2 regions of the Rhizobium etli CFN 42 genome follow, and region 1 is predicted to be linked to the other one. Evidence: predicted binding sites of a transcription regulator. Region 1 holds the regulator's gene; the other holds the start of a gene.

Region 1 (8,068 bases):
AGTATGCCCAGATGGCGCCAGGTTTCCTCGATGGTTCGCTTTTGGGCCTGGCGCATCCAGTGCTTGATCTTGGCGAAGGCCTGCTCGATCGGGTTAAGGTCGGGGGAATATTTCGGCAGGAACCAGAGCCTGGCGCCGACGGCCCTGATGGCATCGCGGATGGCCTTGGCTTTGTGAGAGCCGAGATTATCGAGGATGACGATGTCGCCAGGTTTGAGGGTCGGGATCAACTGCTGGCGGACATAGGCGTGAAAGCATTCGCCATTGATGGGACCGTCGAAGACGCAGGGTGCAGTGAGCTTGTCGCAGCGTAGGGCGCCGAGGAAGGTGAGGGTGCGCCAGCGGCCATGCGGGGCAAAGCCGCGTAATCTTTTGCCCCTCGGCCCCCAGCCGCGTAACGGCGCCATGTTGGTGCGGATCCAGGTCTCGTCAATAAAGACGAGCCGCTTCGGATCGAAGCGGTCTTGCCAGGCTTTCCAGCGAGCTCTGCGGCGGGCAATGTCGGCGCGGCCCTGCTCAAGGGCGAACAGCGTTTTTTTTAAAGCTCAAGCCCTCGCGGCGCATGAATTGCCAGATGGCATTGTGGGAGACGCTCACACCGCGGGCGGCTAACTCATCCTTCAGCCGATGTAGCGTCAGATGTGATGTCTGCTCGATCTGCTCGACAATGAAGGCGCGGTGCGGCTCCAGCACACGTCGGCGATGGCCGCCCATCTTACCGGGCGACACACTACCGGTGGCCCGATAACGCTGCGACCACTTCACCACGGATGAGATAGCTATGTTGAACCGCTCCGCCACCACCCGGCAGCTCTGACCGTCCACAACCGCTGCAATGACTCGCTCGCGAAGATCATTCGAATAGGGTCGCGTCATGGATGCTGGCCTCCATTCCAGCATCCATCATGAATCACAAATCTGCTGATTTGGGAATCCCGCACCGATTCCGATAAGAAATGATCCGCTCTAACGCAATGCGCCAAATGCAGCAGACATCAGCGTCTTTGGGGAGACGGTGAAATGGAAAACGGTGGGTGCGGCATCCAAGCCTCTCCCCTTTTGGGAGGGGTTTTTGGCGCCGAGAATTATTCCGCCGGCTGAAGCTCGGCCGCTTCGAAGCGGTAGGTGGTCGAGCAGAATTCGCAGGTGACGGATATCTCGCCGTTTTCCTGGCTGGCCTCGATCTCCTCGGCGGTGAAACCCTTCAGCACGTTGCCGATCTTTTCCCGCGAACAGCTGCAGCGGTCGAAGACGGCGCGGGGCTCGAAGACGCGCACGCCGCGCTCGTGGAACAGGCGGAACAACAGCCGTTCGGTGCCGACAAGCGGATCGGTCAGCTCGTCGGCGTCGATGGTCTCGACCAGCGAGCGGGCTTCGGTCCAGGCATCGTCCTCACCATGCGGGCGGTCGCCGGTGTCGCCGTCGCCGCCGTGGAGATCGGGCTGGCGCATACGCTCCGGCGCCTCCGGCAGGAACTGGGCGACGAGGCCGCCTGCCCGCCAGCGGTGGCGCGGCTTGCCGGCGTCGTCACGGTCGAAGAGTTCGGCCGCAGCCAGGCGCACACGCGTCGGGATCTGCTCCGACTGGCGGAAATAGACGCCGGCGATCTCCTCAAGCGAGGTGCCGTCGAGCGCGACAATGCCCTGATAGGGCTGAGCAAACTTGCCCTGATCGATGGTGAAGGCGAGCACGCCCTTGCCGAGCAGTTGCTCCGGCTCGGTCTCGCCTGACGCAATGGCCTGGTCGAGCAGCGCCCGATCGAAACGGGCATAGGCGCGCACGTTCTCAGGTGTCGAGAAATCGGCGACGAGCAGATCGACCGGGCCGTCGCCCTTGGTCTGCACGGTGAACTTGCCGTCAAACTTCAGCGAGGTGCCGAGCAGCACCGTCAGCACGACGACTTCGGCAAGCAGCCGGGCGACGGGCGCGGGATAATGATGGCGCTCGAGGATCGCATCGAGCATCGGGCCGAGCTGGACGGCGCGGCCGCGCACATCCAGACCCTCCACCTGAAAGGGGACGACATGATCATCGCCGGCGAAATCGAACTGGCCGAGGGCGGCTGCAGCTTCTGCCATGGCTTTCACTCCTAGTTTTCAAGCAAAGGGTCAGCGTACCCTTCGCTCGCGCGGTCGCGCGCTTATCACGCGCGACATCCGATTGATGGTTCAGATCGCGCCCAGGCACCAAGCAAGAATCGACTTCTGCGCATGAAGACGGTTTTCCGCTTCATCGAAGACGACGGATTGCGGGCCGTCGATCACCTCGTCCGTCACTTCCTCACCGCGATGCGCGGGCAGGCAATGCATGAACAATGCATCGCTGCCGGCCTTGGCCATCAAGGCCGCATTGACCTGATAAGGCTGGAAGACGTTATGACCCCGGGCCCGATGTTCCTGATTCATGGAGACCCAGGTATCGGTCACCACGCAATCGACGCCTTCGACCGCACGGTCGGCATCATGGCATAGCATGATTTCGGCGCCCTCGTTGCGGGCCCAGTTCAGATAGTGATCCTTGGGCTCCGAACCAAGGGGTACGGCCATGTTCATGCGGTAGCCGAAGCGCGCGGCACCTTCGACCAGCGAATGCAGCACATTGTTGCCGTCGCCGGTCCAGGCGATGGTCTTGCCTTTGATCGGGCCGCGATGCTCCTCGAAGGTCATGATATCGGCCATGATCTGGCACGGATGGGTATCGTCCGTCAGGGCGTTGATCACAGGCACGGTCGCATGTTCGGCAAGCTCCAGCAGGCGCGAATGCTCGGTGGTGCGGATCATGATCGCATCGACATAGCGCGACAGAACCTTGGCGGTGTCGCCGATCGTCTCGGCGCGGCCGAGCTGCATTTCGGTACCCGACAGGAACAGCGTTTCGCCGCCGAGCTGGCGCATGCCGACGTCGAAGGAGACGCGGGTGCGCGTCGACGGCTTCTCGAAGATCATCGCCAGCATCTTGCCGGCGAGCGGCTTGTCGCCCTTGCCAGCCTTGAAGGCCTGCTTGCGAGAAAGCGCGTCGTTCATGATGGTTCTGAGGTCGGCCGATGTAACGGCCGAAAGATCGAGGAAATGTTTAGGAGCCATGTTCTTACCTGTCGTGCGCCCGAAGGCGGCGATCCCTTCAAGCCGTCTTCTTGATCTTGGCGGCGCGGATGCTCTCGGCGGCGCGCTCGAGGCGCGCGAGCCCCTCGCGGGCTTCCTCGGCGGTGACCACCAGCGGCGGAAGAAGGCGGATGACGTTGTCGCCGGCCGGCACGCCGAGCAGATGCGCGGCGCGGATCGCCTGCAGCAATTCGGCCGAGGGAACCGCAGCCTTGACGCCGAGCAGAAGCCCCTCGCCTCGGATATCCTCGATCACATCGGGATAACGGTCCTTCAGCGAGGCCAGCCCCTGGCGGAAGACGAGCGCGACGTCGCGCACATGCTCCAGGAAACCCTCGGCGAGGATGACGTCGAGCACGGCACTGCCGACGGCCATGGCCAGCGGATTGCCGCCATAGGTCGAACCATGCGTGCCGGCCTTCATGCCGGAGGCAGCCTCGGCCGTGGCAAGGCAGGCGCCAAGCGGGAAACCGCCGCCAATGCCCTTGGCAACGGCCATGATATCAGGCGTGATGCCGGACCATTCATGAGCGAAGAGCTTGCCGGTGCGGCCGACGCCGGTCTGGACCTCGTCAAGGATCAGAAGCAGGCCGTTCTCGTCGCAAATCCGGCGGAGCGCCTTCATGAACTCAGTCGTGGCGGGACGCACGCCGCCCTCGCCCTGCACCGGCTCGATTAGGATTGCTGCCGTCGCATCGGTGATCGCGGCGCGGACCGCTTCGATATCGCCGAACGGCACCTGATCAAAACCCGGCGCCTTGGGGCCGAAGCCTTCGAGATATTTCTCCTGGCCGCCGGCGGCGATCGTCGCAAGCGTGCGCCCATGGAAGGCCCCTTCGAAGGTGATGATGTGGAAACGCTCGGGATGGCCTTTGGAAAACTGATAGCGGCGAGCCGTCTTGATGGCGCATTCGAGCGCCTCGGCACCGGAATTGGTGAAGAACACCTTGTCAGCGAAGGTGGCGTCCGTCAGGCGTTTGGCCAGGCGCTCCTGGCCGGGGATTTCATAGATGTTGGAGAGGTGCCAGACCTTGTCGGCCTGCTCCTTCAAGGCGGCGACCACATGCGGATTGCCATGGCCGACGGAGGTGACGGCGACACCGGCGCCGAAATCGAGATAACGCTCGCCGCTCTCGGTGATCAGCCATACGCCCTCGCCTCGCTCGAACCGCAGCGGGGCACGAGAATAGGTGTCATAAAGCGGCGCGGCTTCGGCCATGGCGCGGGTCTCCCGATCAGCGTTGTCAATCGCCGGACTCCGGCTAAGAAAACCAGGCCCGAAAAATCAAAAATGCCGCCTTTCGGCGGCAAGCGGTACTATTTCCTTTTCGCGCTGCAATGTCAACAAAACTGCGGCCTTAGCGTATGCAGCAAGCTTGTACAGCGGCACTTTCGGCCTTCAACAGGCATTATTGCAGAAATGACACGCAGAGGCAGCAAGTTGGGGAAAACTTGAAATTCGATTCATCCGGATTCCCGCGACTCTTGTCACGGAGTCAGCCTCACACTAGGTTAAAGTTCAATTACTAGACTGCATGCGGCGGAACTAGTCACCAAAATTGATCAAGCGTTTCTTGTTTCGGAGGCTTCCGGGACAACGGTGAGGGATTCTGCCATCACCAACGCAAAAGGTGGAGACAGGGCATGAACTGGACAGACGAGCGGGTCGAGAAACTCAAGAAGCTTTGGGCCGAAGGACTGAGCGCCAGCCAGATTGCTGCGCAGCTTGGCGGGGTCAGCCGAAACGCCGTTATCGGCAAGGTGCACAGGCTCAACCTTCCCGGCCGCGCCAAGGCCGGCGGCACAGCCACAGCGGCGCGCACGCCGAAGCGTCAGACATCCGCGCCGCGCGCGCCGAACTACGCCTCCCGGATCGCCACCCGCACCGTGACCCGCCAGCAGGGCGCAACCCTGCTGAAGGAAGAGATCGAGATCGAAACGGTCGAGGAAATGGAATACGTGCCGAAGGGCAACGTGGTCGTGCCGATTTCCCGCCGCCTCGGCCTGACGGAACTGACCGAACGCACCTGCAAATGGCCGGTCGGCGATCCGCTGAAGGACGATTTCCACTTCTGCGGCTGCGAATCCCCTGACAATTCGCCCTATTGCAGCTACCACCAGAAGCTTGCCTACCAGCCGATCAACGAACGCCGCCGGGCGGCAGCGCGGGTCAGCTGAGCGGGCAAACCATTGCTGGAAATGCGAAACGGGCCTCGTGGCCCGTTTTTTTATGGAATGGTGGAGCTGTGGCTGTAGGTGCTGATACGGCAAAGATCACGAACCACACGGTCTCAGAGCAATCCAGGAGAAGCCTGAAGCGATTTTCATTCAGGAATTGCGTAAGACGGCTCTTGCTTCCATGGAGAGCTGAACCGCTCCAGCTCGACTGCTTCAGACCTCTCGCCTCTTGCCGGCCGCCTTCCCCAAACTCCGTCATCCCAGGGCTTGACCCTGGGATCCACAACCAAGCACGCCGCTTCAATTTGTTCGCCTGCAGTGGGATGCCATCACTCTTTCCGCCGTGCCAGCCGCATGGATCCCAGGGTCAAGCCCTGGGATGACGGAGAAGAGGTTGTGCCGAATACACATAAGCTGCGCCGGCGGGTTGAAGGGAGTGGGGAAGGCTGCACCGGTGGGAATGCCGACCACACACACCCTCAGCTTAGGCTTCCATCGAATAGCCGGCGCCGCGGACGGTGCGGATGACGTCCTGCATATTGGAGAAGTTCAGCGCCTTGCGCAGGCGGCCGACATGGACGTCGACCGTGCGTTCGTCGACATAGATGTCGTGGCCCCAGACGCCGTCGAGAAGCTGCGAGCGGGAAAAGACCCGGCCCGGCGACGACATCAGGAACTCCAGCAGGCGGAATTCGGTCGGGCCGAGGCGGACTTCGCGGCTCTTGCGATGGACGCGATGGGTTTCGCGGTCGAGCTCGATATCGCCGCATTTCAGCACCGAGGACAGCACCTCGGGACGGGCACGGCGCAGCATCGCCTTGACGCGGGCGACGAGCTCGGGAGTCGAAAACGGCTTGACGACATAATCGTCGGCGCCAGTGGACAGGCCACGGACACGCTCGCTCTCCTCGCCGCGCGCCGTCAGCATGATGATCGGCAGCCGCTCGGTTTCCGGCCGCATGCGCAGGCGCCGGCAGAGTTCGATGCCGGAGACGCCGGGCAGCATCCAGTCGAGGATGAGAAGGTCGGGCGTGCGCTCCTGAAGCCTGATTTCGGCCTCGTCGCCGCGCAGGATGGTATCGACCTCGAAGCCTTCCGCTTCGAGATTATAGCGAAGGAGCACGCTGAGCGCCTCCTCGTCTTCAACAACTGCGACTCTCGGGATCATGCGTCTCCGTCTCCTCGCGCACAAGCCTTAAATCGGGACGATTTAATCAGGCGTCCTGCGCAAATTCAGAAATTGGCTGCGACCTCTTTGCGCGCCCCTAACTGGCGCGCACGCAAGTGACTGGTCCGGGCGGCGGGCCCGGGCGGCTCGCTCGGAACGATTATTCCGTCGCGGCGCCGACGGTGTTGGCGCTGTCATCCTTCGGACGATCGCCTTCCGGCTGGGCGCCCGTCGCCATGTAGTAGATCGTCTCGGCGATGTTGGTGGCATGGTCGCCGATGCGCTCGATGTTCTTGGCGCAGAAGAGCAGATGCGTGCAGCTCGTGATGTTGCGCGGATCTTCCATCATGTAGGTCAAGAGCTCGCGGAACAGCGAGGTGTACATCGCGTCGATCTCGTTATCGCGTTCGCGGATGGCGGTCGCCTTGTCGGCGGCGCGTGTCGTATAGACATCGAGCACTTCCTTGAGCTGGACGAGCGCCAGCTCGGACAAGTGCTCGAGACCGCGGGCGAGCTTGCGCGGAACGCCGGTGCTCTGCACGGCGATGACGCGCTTGGCGGTGTTCTTGCCGAGGTCGCCCACGCGTTCGAGGTCGGCGGCGATGCGGATCGAACCCATGATTTCGCGCAGATCCGCGGCCATCGGCTGGCGGCGGGCGATGGTGACGATCGCCTTGTCGCCGATCTCGCGTTCGGTGTGATCGAGGATCACATCGTCGGAGATGACCTTCTGCGCCAGCGCCGTATCGCCGTTGACCAGCGCCCGTACGGATTCGGCGACCATCTGCTCGGCCAGGCCGCCCATTTCGGAAATGCGCCTGGAGAGGAACTTCAGATCATCATCATAGGCAGAATAAATATGTGTCGATGCCATGGGGCTTTGTCCTCGAATAACGGGAAGGCTTCGGATGACCGCAATCAGCCGAAGCGACCCATGATGTAGTCCTGGGTGCGCGGATCGTCCGGATTGGTGAACATCTTGTCGGTGTCGTTTTCCTCGACGAGGTTGCCGAGGTGGAACATGGCGGTGCGCTGCGACACGCGCGCGGCCTGCTGCATTGAGTGGGTGACGATGACGATCGTGTAGTTCTCGCGCAGTTCGTGGATCAGTTCCTCGACCTTGGCCGTGGCGATCGGGTCGAGCGCCGAGCAGGGCTCGTCCATCAGGATGACCTCAGGGCTGACGGCGACGGCACGGGCAATGCACAGGCGCTGCTGCTGGCCGCCGGAAAGGCCGGTGCCGGATTCGTGCACGCGGTCCTTGACCTCGTTCCACAGGCCGGCGCGCTGCAGGCTGCTCTCGACGATCTGGTCGAGATCGGCCTTCGACTTCGCCAGTCCATGGATGCGCGGGCCGTAGGAGACGTTTTCATAGATCGACTTCGGGAACGGATTCGGCTTCTGGAATACCATGCCGACGCGGGCGCGCAGCTCGACGACGTCGATATCCGGATCATAGATATCGTCGCCGTCGAGGGTGATCTTACCGGCGACGCGGCAGCCCTCGATCGTGTCGTTCATGCGGTTGAGGCTTCGCAGGAAGGTCGACTTGCCGCAGCCGGAAGGGCCGATCAGCGCGGTTACGGTGTTTTCACGGATGTTCAGGTTCACATCGAAAAGC
Region 2 (8,068 bases), on a different replicon from region 1:
TGCCGTCGTCACGGACGAAAATGAGGCCCGTTCGGGCGTCTGCCGAAACTGTGAATTCAAGCAGCGCGGCGCCTCCTTTCGCAGGCGATCCGGCAAGGTAGGCGATGTGAGGCGCGGCGGGATGTCGTTTTTTGCTCATGACGGGAAGATGCCGCGCCGGATTGCAGATTTTGTGCAGAGAGTGAGGAGCAATTCAGGAGATTGTCCGATCCGGGAGGTCATGGAGGGTCGCTCCAGCTCACAGCCGGCGCGACGGCGGATGGGAACTCACCAATCCCTCGGAAGCACGACAACGAACGTCACCCGATCAGGCGGTGCTTCTGCCGGTTCCCGGGGATGGGAAGTCGAGATCAACTAAGGACGCGGGAAATATCGCCGGTCGGCGAGCGAGAAACTCATCGGTATCGAGGCGCACGCCTAGCATTATGGAGTAACTCGCAGGCTGTCGCGAATGGTCCGAAGAGTTTGAGCAACAACGCCTGCTCCTCCACATCTATCCGATGGCGAGCGCAGAACTCGGTTACGGACCAGACTTTCGTCAGATCGGCCGTTTCGATTTGCTGAGGTTCGATGTGTTCGGTCAAGGGCGTGTCCTCCGAACATCGAGACTACGCCTGCCTCTCATTTATAAGAACTAGCTAAAAAGGATTATTTACCAGCCCTTACTCCCAGAGCGGCGCATCTACAAAAAAGCCCGCCGATTGCGCGGCGGGCGTCTTATCTCACTGATCTATTGCTGCAGATCAAACACCGACGCTGTCGGGATGAGCGTCCATGCCGAGGATGTTGAGCGTCACCTTGGCAGTGTCCGTATGGCCTTCGCCGTCGGAGATCTTGTAGTAGCGCAGAACTTCCGTGTAGGTCACGCCTGCATCCAGATCGGCCGTCAGATCATAGGTGAAGGAGCCATCGGCTTTGACGTGGAACGTACCGTAGGTGCCCTGAACATCGGTAACGGCGCCATTGTTGGCGTCTACCTGCTTGGTCAGGAACTGACGCAGGAACATCTTGCCGTTGTCGCCGGCAATGTCGTTGTCGAGAACGTTGCCGCCGATGGGGCTGCCTTCGGTGAAGCTGTAGACGTCGTCGACAGCAATCGGCTTGACCTGGGTGACGCCCTGAATGTTGAGCGTGAAAAGGCCAACATCGGTGTGACCGTTACCGTCGGAGATCTTGTACGATACCTTCTCCTGGAGCAGCTCGCCGTTGGTGAAGCCGATCTTGGCTGCATCGCTCAGAACATAGGTATAGCTGCCGTCCGGCTTGACGAAGAACGTGCCGTACTCACCCTGGATTTCGGTGACCTGGCTCATGCCGCCCTTGGCACCAACGCTCGCACCGTCAAAGGCGCGCAGAAACAGGTGGCCGTTGTCGGACGAATCGTTGGAAAGCAGATTTCCGGAAATTACATCAGTTTCTTGAAATGTTGCACTATCATCAGTTGCGTGAATCGGCGAAGCCATTAGTTACTCCTAAAATTGTTTATCAGCGGGCCAATTTGACCTTAGCGAGCCGCTCCTTTAACAACTTATTAATACTACAAGTCAATGGGTTATTTAACGCAAGGTTAACATTCATCTTTAACGTGTGTGGCCGCTTGTAAAACTCCTATTACGCTCTCCGCTTCAATCAAATTTGAAGCAATTTCGACCAATTTACACGCGGTAAACTTGAAAGAAGCTCTGCGGCGACCACGTTACGACAGCACTTTTCTGGCGCTGCTTTATGGTGCCTGCACGCCATTGCAATCCTTGACACCGGCACCTATTTTAAAGCCGACCCCGATCCCATCGGACACTCAGGCGGTGCCGACTCGTCGACGAAGGCTAGGGATCGTGGTGGGCGCCAGCCGGCGCGCTATGAGCAATCCCAATAACAACCGAATGATGCCGGCTGCGGCCGGCAGAGGATTTCTTTCGAACGACGATCGCAGCGACTGCAATGGCGGTCGCGGGCCGGCAGGCGCAAGGGCGGCATGCCCCCTCAAACTGCTGGGGGCTGAAGGGCATTTCACTGCCTCTTTAGCCGCAGCGCCTAAGCCGCGCAGTTCGGCTGAAAGGACGGTCGACATATCATCCAACAAGGAGGATTCGACATGCAGGTACTCGTCAGAGACAACAATGTCGATCAGGCTCTCAGGGCCTTGAAGAAGAAAATGCAGCGCGAAGGGCTGTTCCGCGAAATGAAGGAACGTCGCGCCTATGAAAAACCGTCCGAACGCCGCGTGCGGGAAAAAGCGCAGGCGATCAGCCGGCAGCGAAAGGCTGCACGCAAGAAGATGCAGCGCGAAGGACTGCTGGTCGGACGCAAGCGGACGGCCGCGCGTTAGAATCCTGCCCCGGTCTCAGCGATTATATTTCCCGAAAGGATAGACAATGGACGAATTGAATAGCCTCACCATTTCGGAGGAACGCCTCGATGATTGTCGCGATGTCGTGGAGCCGGATTTGCAGGAGCTGATCCAGCGCGCACTGACGTCGGGCTTTTCACGGGAGGAAATCCTCATAGCAGTCAGCGAATTGGTTGCGGAGGATTTCGCGATGGTCATGGAAACCCCGAGCGTGCATTGAGGAACACGCGGTGACCATGATGGAACAGAAGGATCTCTTTGGCGGGGCCGACGACGGCTTTCCCGAGGGTTTCCGATATTCGCGGGATTTTGTGCCTGCCGATCTGCAGAGCTCGGCCCTCGAAGCGATACCTGTCCTGCCGTTCAAAGCCTTCGACTTCCATGGGTTCGAAGGCAAACGCAGGACCGTCTCCTTCGGCTGGAGATACGACTTCGAGAGCCAGCGCATGAGAAAAACAGAGGAAATACCGTCATGGCTGCTCCCCATTCGCGAGATCGCCGCACGCTTCGCGGATATCATGCCGGAGGCGTTCGAACATGCTCTCGTGACGGAATACGCACCCGGCGCGCCGATCGGCTGGCACAAGGATAAATTCGTGTTCGGCCGGGTCATCGGCATCTCTCTGCTTTCGTCCTGCACCTTCAGGCTGAGGCGCCTGAACGGCGACAAGTGGCAGCGGCGATCGCTCGTGCTTGAACCCGGCTCCGCCTATATCTTGGCCGGCGCCTCAAGAACGCTCTGGGAGCATTCCATCCCGCCTGTCGATCGACTGCGTTATTCGATCACCTTCCGAGAATTGGCCACGTAAACCACGGGAACATCGGCTCCAGCAGATGGTTACTCCGTCTTTCGCACAAATGGAGATGACGATGGCCGAGCAGGATGACGCGACACGGGTATGGGAGTTGATCGACAGAATAGGGTTCTGCATGTTGACGACCCGCAACGGCGACAATCTGCGCGCCCGGCCGATGTCCGCCTATAGCGCGCAACTTGAAAACGCGGTCTATTTTCTGACCGATCTCGCCAGTCACAAGGACGACGAGGTCGCCCGCTGGCCGAACGTCTGCCTGGCCTTTGCCGACACCAAGGCGCAGAAATATCTTTCCGTGTCAGGGACGGCCGAGGTGCAGAACGATCGCGAGAAGATCCGTGAATTGTGGGCAACGCCGGCAAAGGCATGGTGGGACAATCCCGACGATCCCTCCATCCGCATCCTCAAGGTCACCCCGTCTTCGGCTGAATATTGGGACAGCCCCGGCACCATCATCAGCTATATCAAAATGGCGGCCGCAGCGGTGACAAACAGCAAACCGGATATGGGCGACAATGCCGAGGTCACGCTCTGACAAAAGGCGCGGAGGCTCGCCGACGGACATCAAGCCCGGTTGGCCGATGCCTTGACGAAGTCGATGAATGCCCTGAGCGGCGCAGGCACCAGGCGCCGGCCGGGATAATAGAGGAACGGTCCGGAAAAGCGCTGCCACCACGGCTCGAGGATGGGCTCAAGTGCGCCGCTGTCGAAATGCGGGCGCAGCCAATCTTCGAAAATGCAGACGATTCCTGTGCCCGCTATCGCCGCATCGACGGAAAGATCGGTCGCCCCGCCGACCCTGACGATCAATGGGCCGGTCGGTTCGATCCGCACCACCTCGCCGTCCCGCTCATATTCCCAGGGGGTCGTCAGCGCACCGCTGGCAAAACGGCCCAGCAAGCAGGCATGATCGAGGAGTTCACTCGGATGTTGCGGCCGCCCGTGGCTGTCGAGATAAGCAGGCGATGCCGCAGTGGCAAAGCGCTGGTGGCGCGGACCGATCGGAATCGCGATCATATCCTGCTCCAGCCGCTCGTCATAACGGATGCCGGCATCACACCCGACAGCGAGCACGTCGACAAAGCTCTCATCGGCGACGATCTCCATGCGAATGTCGGGATAGGCGGCGAGGAATGGCGGGACGATAGCGGGCAGCACCAGGCGCGCAGCGCTGACCGGAACGTTGAGCCGCAGCGAACCAGCCGGCGTGTCGCGAAAACGGTTGACCACGTCGAGCGCGGCCTCCACCTCCGTCAAAGCAGGGCCAAGCCGCTCCAGCAGACCCTTGCCCGCTTCGGTCGTAACGACGCTACGGGTCGTGCGATTGAAGAGCCTGACGTCGAGATCGGCCTCCAGGCGACGCACCGCTTCGCTCAAGAAGGAAGCGCTGCTGCCACTGGCACGCGCTGCCTCGCGAAAACCACCCGCCCGCGCCACTGCGACGAAGGCGTTGAGATCACTCAGGTCTGCTTTCACTGTTCGCCACTCCGCACAGCCCGTGCACATTGTACCCAATTATCATACGCGCCGCTACGGCGTAAGCTCGACCTCCTATTCAAAGGAGTGAAATCATGTCCATCATAGATCAGTCTGGCACATTCAATCTCGGCGACCACAAGGTGAGGCGACTTGGCTATGGGGCCATGCAGCTCGCCGGGCCTGGCGTGTTCGGCCCGCCCAGGAATCATGACGCCGCGCTTGCGGTGCTGCGCGAGGCGGTCGCAAGCGGTGTCAATCACATCGACACCAGCGATTTCTACGGTCCGCACATCACCAACCAGATCATCCGCGAAGCCCTCCACCCCTATCGCGATGATCTCGTCATCGTCACCAAGGTCGGCGCAAGGCGCGGCACGGACGGGTCCTGGATTCCGGCTTTTTCGCGCGATGAGCTGATCCAGGCCGTCCAAGACAACCTCCGCAATCTCAGCCTTGACGTGCTTGACGTCGTCAACCTCAGGATCATGTTCGACGTGCATGGCCCAGCCGAAGGCTCTATAGAAGCACCTCTGACCGTGCTTGCCGATCTCCAGCGGCAGGGCCTGATCCGTCACGTCGGCTTAAGCAACGCCACACCGAAACAGGTCGCCCAGGGCCGCGGGATCACCGAGATCATCTGTGTGCAAAACCAGTACAATCTGGCGCATCGGAATGACGACCGGCTGATCGACGATCTCGCCCGTTACGGCACCGCCTATGTACCGTTCTTTCCGCTCGGCGGATTTACGCCGCTGCAATCGTCCACGCTCTCCAATGTCGCCGCACGCCTGAGCGCCACGCCGATGCAGGTGGCGCTCGCCTGGCTGTTGCGCCGCGCACCCAATATCCTGTTGATCCCAGGCACGGCCTCGCTCGGCCATCTCAGGGAGAATCTCGCCGCCGCCGGATTGGCGCTGCCGGATAATGCCGTCGAGGAACTGAACCATATGGCTGACATCGCGGCCTGACGGCTGCCGGTGGTGCGATCGTTACGCCGTGTTCTCGCGCGGCGTGGCGATCTTGCCGGACGTGGTAGCGCAATCTGCAGGTCGGCCGCACCTTGTTGGCTGCGCCAACGGGCCGGCAAACGAGAGCATCAGGAAGGCTTCCGTGTCAGAAGCTCATAAGCCACCAGGGCCCCTGACATCGCCAGAAAAACCACGATTGCCAACGGATAATTGGCACTAGTGTTCGGATCGGTAAGCTTGGGAAGGCCGAGGACAGCGCCGGCCGCCAGAATCGCGGAGAGCACAATCTCCTGAACGATTAATCTCCAAAAACCCGTCATGACCAACCTCCTGTCATCTCCGTATTATCGGCCGATGGGACGCCCAGTCTTTATACTTCACGATGCAGCCGTTGGGAAACACGCATTGACCGCACGGTCCAGTGACCATGCGGTCTCGGTTTCAACGCTTCGGCAGCCGACTTGTTGCGGCTATGCTTTCAATATCGCTCCGGTACGTGCATTTCAGGCGGAACCGGCGCCCTGATGTAGTCGGCATGGCGGATACGATCCGGCAGCTGAATCTCAGGCTTCGGGACATCCTCATAGGGAATCTGGTCGAGAAGATGGGCGATGCAGTTCAGCCGCGCCCGCTTCTTGTCGACGGCCTGCACCACCCACCAGGGCGCCTCCTTGGTGTGTGTGCGCGCCAACATTTCTTCCTTGGCCTTGGTATATTCCTCCCAGTGGACGCGGCTTTCCATGTCCATCGGCGAAAGCTTCCACTGCTTCAGCGGATCGTGGATGCGCATCTTGAAGCGGAATTCCTGTTCCTCGTCGGTGATCGAGAACCAGTATTTGATCAGTACGATGCCGGAACGGACGAGCATCCGTTCGAATTCGGGCACCGAGCGGAAGAACTCCTCGAGTTCGTCAGGGGTGCAGAACCCCATCACGCGCTCGACGCCGGCGCGGTTGTACCAGCTGCGATCGAAGAGCACGATCTCGCCGGCGGTGGGAAGATGCGGGACATAACGCTGGAAATACCATTGATGGCGCTCCCGTTCGGTCGGCGCAGGCAGTGCCACGGTTCGGCAGACGCGCGGGTTGAGCCTTTGGGTCACGCGCTTGATCGCGCCGCCCTTGCCGGCCGAATCCCGGCCTTCGAAGAGCACGACCACTTTCAATTGCTTGTATTGGACCCAATCCTGCAGCCGCACCAGCTCATGCTGCAGCCGGAACAGCTCGCGGAAATAGATCTTTCGATCGAGCGTCTGCTCCGCCGGTTCGGTCATTCCTTCGACGACCAGATCGTCCAGCCGGTCTTCCTCCATCTGCATTTCCAGCTCCTCATCGAAGCTGTCAGCGATTTCGGCCTTTATCCGGCTGAGCTGGTCCTGATGTGTTTTAGACATGGGCTTTCCCTTCCTGCTCATTTGAAAGGAGCATGTCACTGCAAACTTTGTGTGACGGTTGAATAACCCCAAGCTCGTTCACTTGTTCGCCTCTTTCATCATTCCGTATGCCGGAGATCGTTTCGACCCCGGTCGCACCGAGGCGGAGGCGTGTCTAGAGCAGTCCCGTCCTGTAGCGGTCGACGAGGTAGCGGCAGGCGCGGATCGTCAGCGCCATGACGGTGAGCGTCGTGCCGGCGATGCCGCTGCCCGGGAAGGCGCTGGCGTCGGTGACGATGATGTTCGGGGCATCCCAGACCTGGTTGTAGGAATTGAGCACGGAAGCTTCCGGAGTTTCGCCCATGCGCGCACCGCCGGTTTCATGGATCGCCGCGCCCATGCACATGGTCTTGCGGAACCATGTGCGGAACATGAAGCGGCTGAAGGCATCGGCGTCGGGAAAGGCGCCCCTGCCCATCTCCTTGAGCCCGGTGGGCGAGCCGATGCATTCGAGATCGCCGCCGACCTCCCGGATCATGGCGATCAACGTCTCCTCCTGCCGGCGGAGCAGCCGCCGCTCCTCCTCCTGTATGACGCAGCGAATGTGCGGCACCGGAATGTTCCAGGCATCCTTTCGCTTGCCATCCAGGGTGATGCGGTTGTCGGCATAGGGCAGCATGCGGCCGAAGCCGAAGAAGGCGAGACGCGCATCGGTCTCCTCTGAAACCGGCGCCCTGCCGATGCTGCCCTGATAGTCGAAATCGCCGCGGGCGGCGTCACCCTCCCCGAAGCGCGGGATGAAGATCCCACCGGACGGATTGTAGAAGGGATCGACGGGAGCGGAACCGTCAACAGCCCAACCCTTCGCCTTGGAAAAGGAGCCGAAAGCGAGGCATGGAAGCTGATCCATGAAATAGCGTCCGAGTGCGCCCGAGCTGTTTCCGAGCCCATGAGGATGTCTTGCCGATGCCGAATTCAGCAGCAGCCGCACGCTCTCGATCGGCGAGGCGGAGAGCACCACCGTCGCGGCACGCGCCGTCGACACCTCTCCGCTATTGCGATCGACAAACTGCGCGCCGGTGGC

What was found. Region 1 encodes PhoB, which activates phosphate uptake and scavenging genes when phosphate is short. Its sites were predicted from a motif close to TGTCATNNANCTGTCAT; they were not measured.
Region 2: a site for PhoB is predicted at 7,057-7,073, ahead of ppk2 (polyphosphate kinase 2). Genes of this name have one in related genera too.

What each region holds. Positions count from the first base shown of each region.
Region 1 is NC_007761.1:530,946-539,013, reverse strand. Features, by position in the region: one part of gene RHE_RS32850 (IS630-like element ISRel6 family transposase) at 1-539, opposite strand, end outside; one part of gene RHE_RS32850 (IS630-like element ISRel6 family transposase) at 541-876, opposite strand; gene RHE_RS02620 (Hsp33 family molecular chaperone) at 1,086-2,078, opposite strand; gene argF (ornithine carbamoyltransferase) at 2,169-3,083, opposite strand; gene RHE_RS02610 (aspartate aminotransferase family protein) at 3,121-4,320, opposite strand; gene RHE_RS02605 (GcrA family cell cycle regulator) at 4,746-5,279, shown strand; gene phoB (phosphate regulon transcriptional regulator PhoB) at 5,764-6,447, opposite strand; gene phoU (phosphate signaling complex protein PhoU) at 6,608-7,321, opposite strand; gene pstB (phosphate ABC transporter ATP-binding protein PstB) at 7,366-8,068, opposite strand, start outside.
Region 2 is NC_007764.1:216,034-224,101, reverse strand. Features, by position in the region: partial or broken gene RHE_RS32185 (ATP-binding protein) at 1-73, opposite strand, end outside; gene RHE_RS32180 (hypothetical protein) at 396-584, opposite strand; gene RHE_RS23910 (Ig-like domain-containing protein) at 744-1,463, opposite strand; gene rpsU (30S ribosomal protein S21) at 2,096-2,329, shown strand; gene RHE_RS23900 (hypothetical protein) at 2,376-2,570, shown strand; gene RHE_RS23895 (alpha-ketoglutarate-dependent dioxygenase AlkB) at 2,590-3,159, shown strand; gene RHE_RS23890 (pyridoxamine 5'-phosphate oxidase family protein) at 3,221-3,700, shown strand; gene RHE_RS23885 (LysR family transcriptional regulator) at 3,730-4,641, opposite strand; gene RHE_RS23880 (aldo/keto reductase family oxidoreductase) at 4,737-5,612, shown strand; gene RHE_RS23875 (hypothetical protein) at 5,741-5,932, opposite strand; gene ppk2 (polyphosphate kinase 2) at 6,091-7,005, opposite strand; gene RHE_RS23865 (GMC oxidoreductase) at 7,160-8,068, opposite strand, start outside.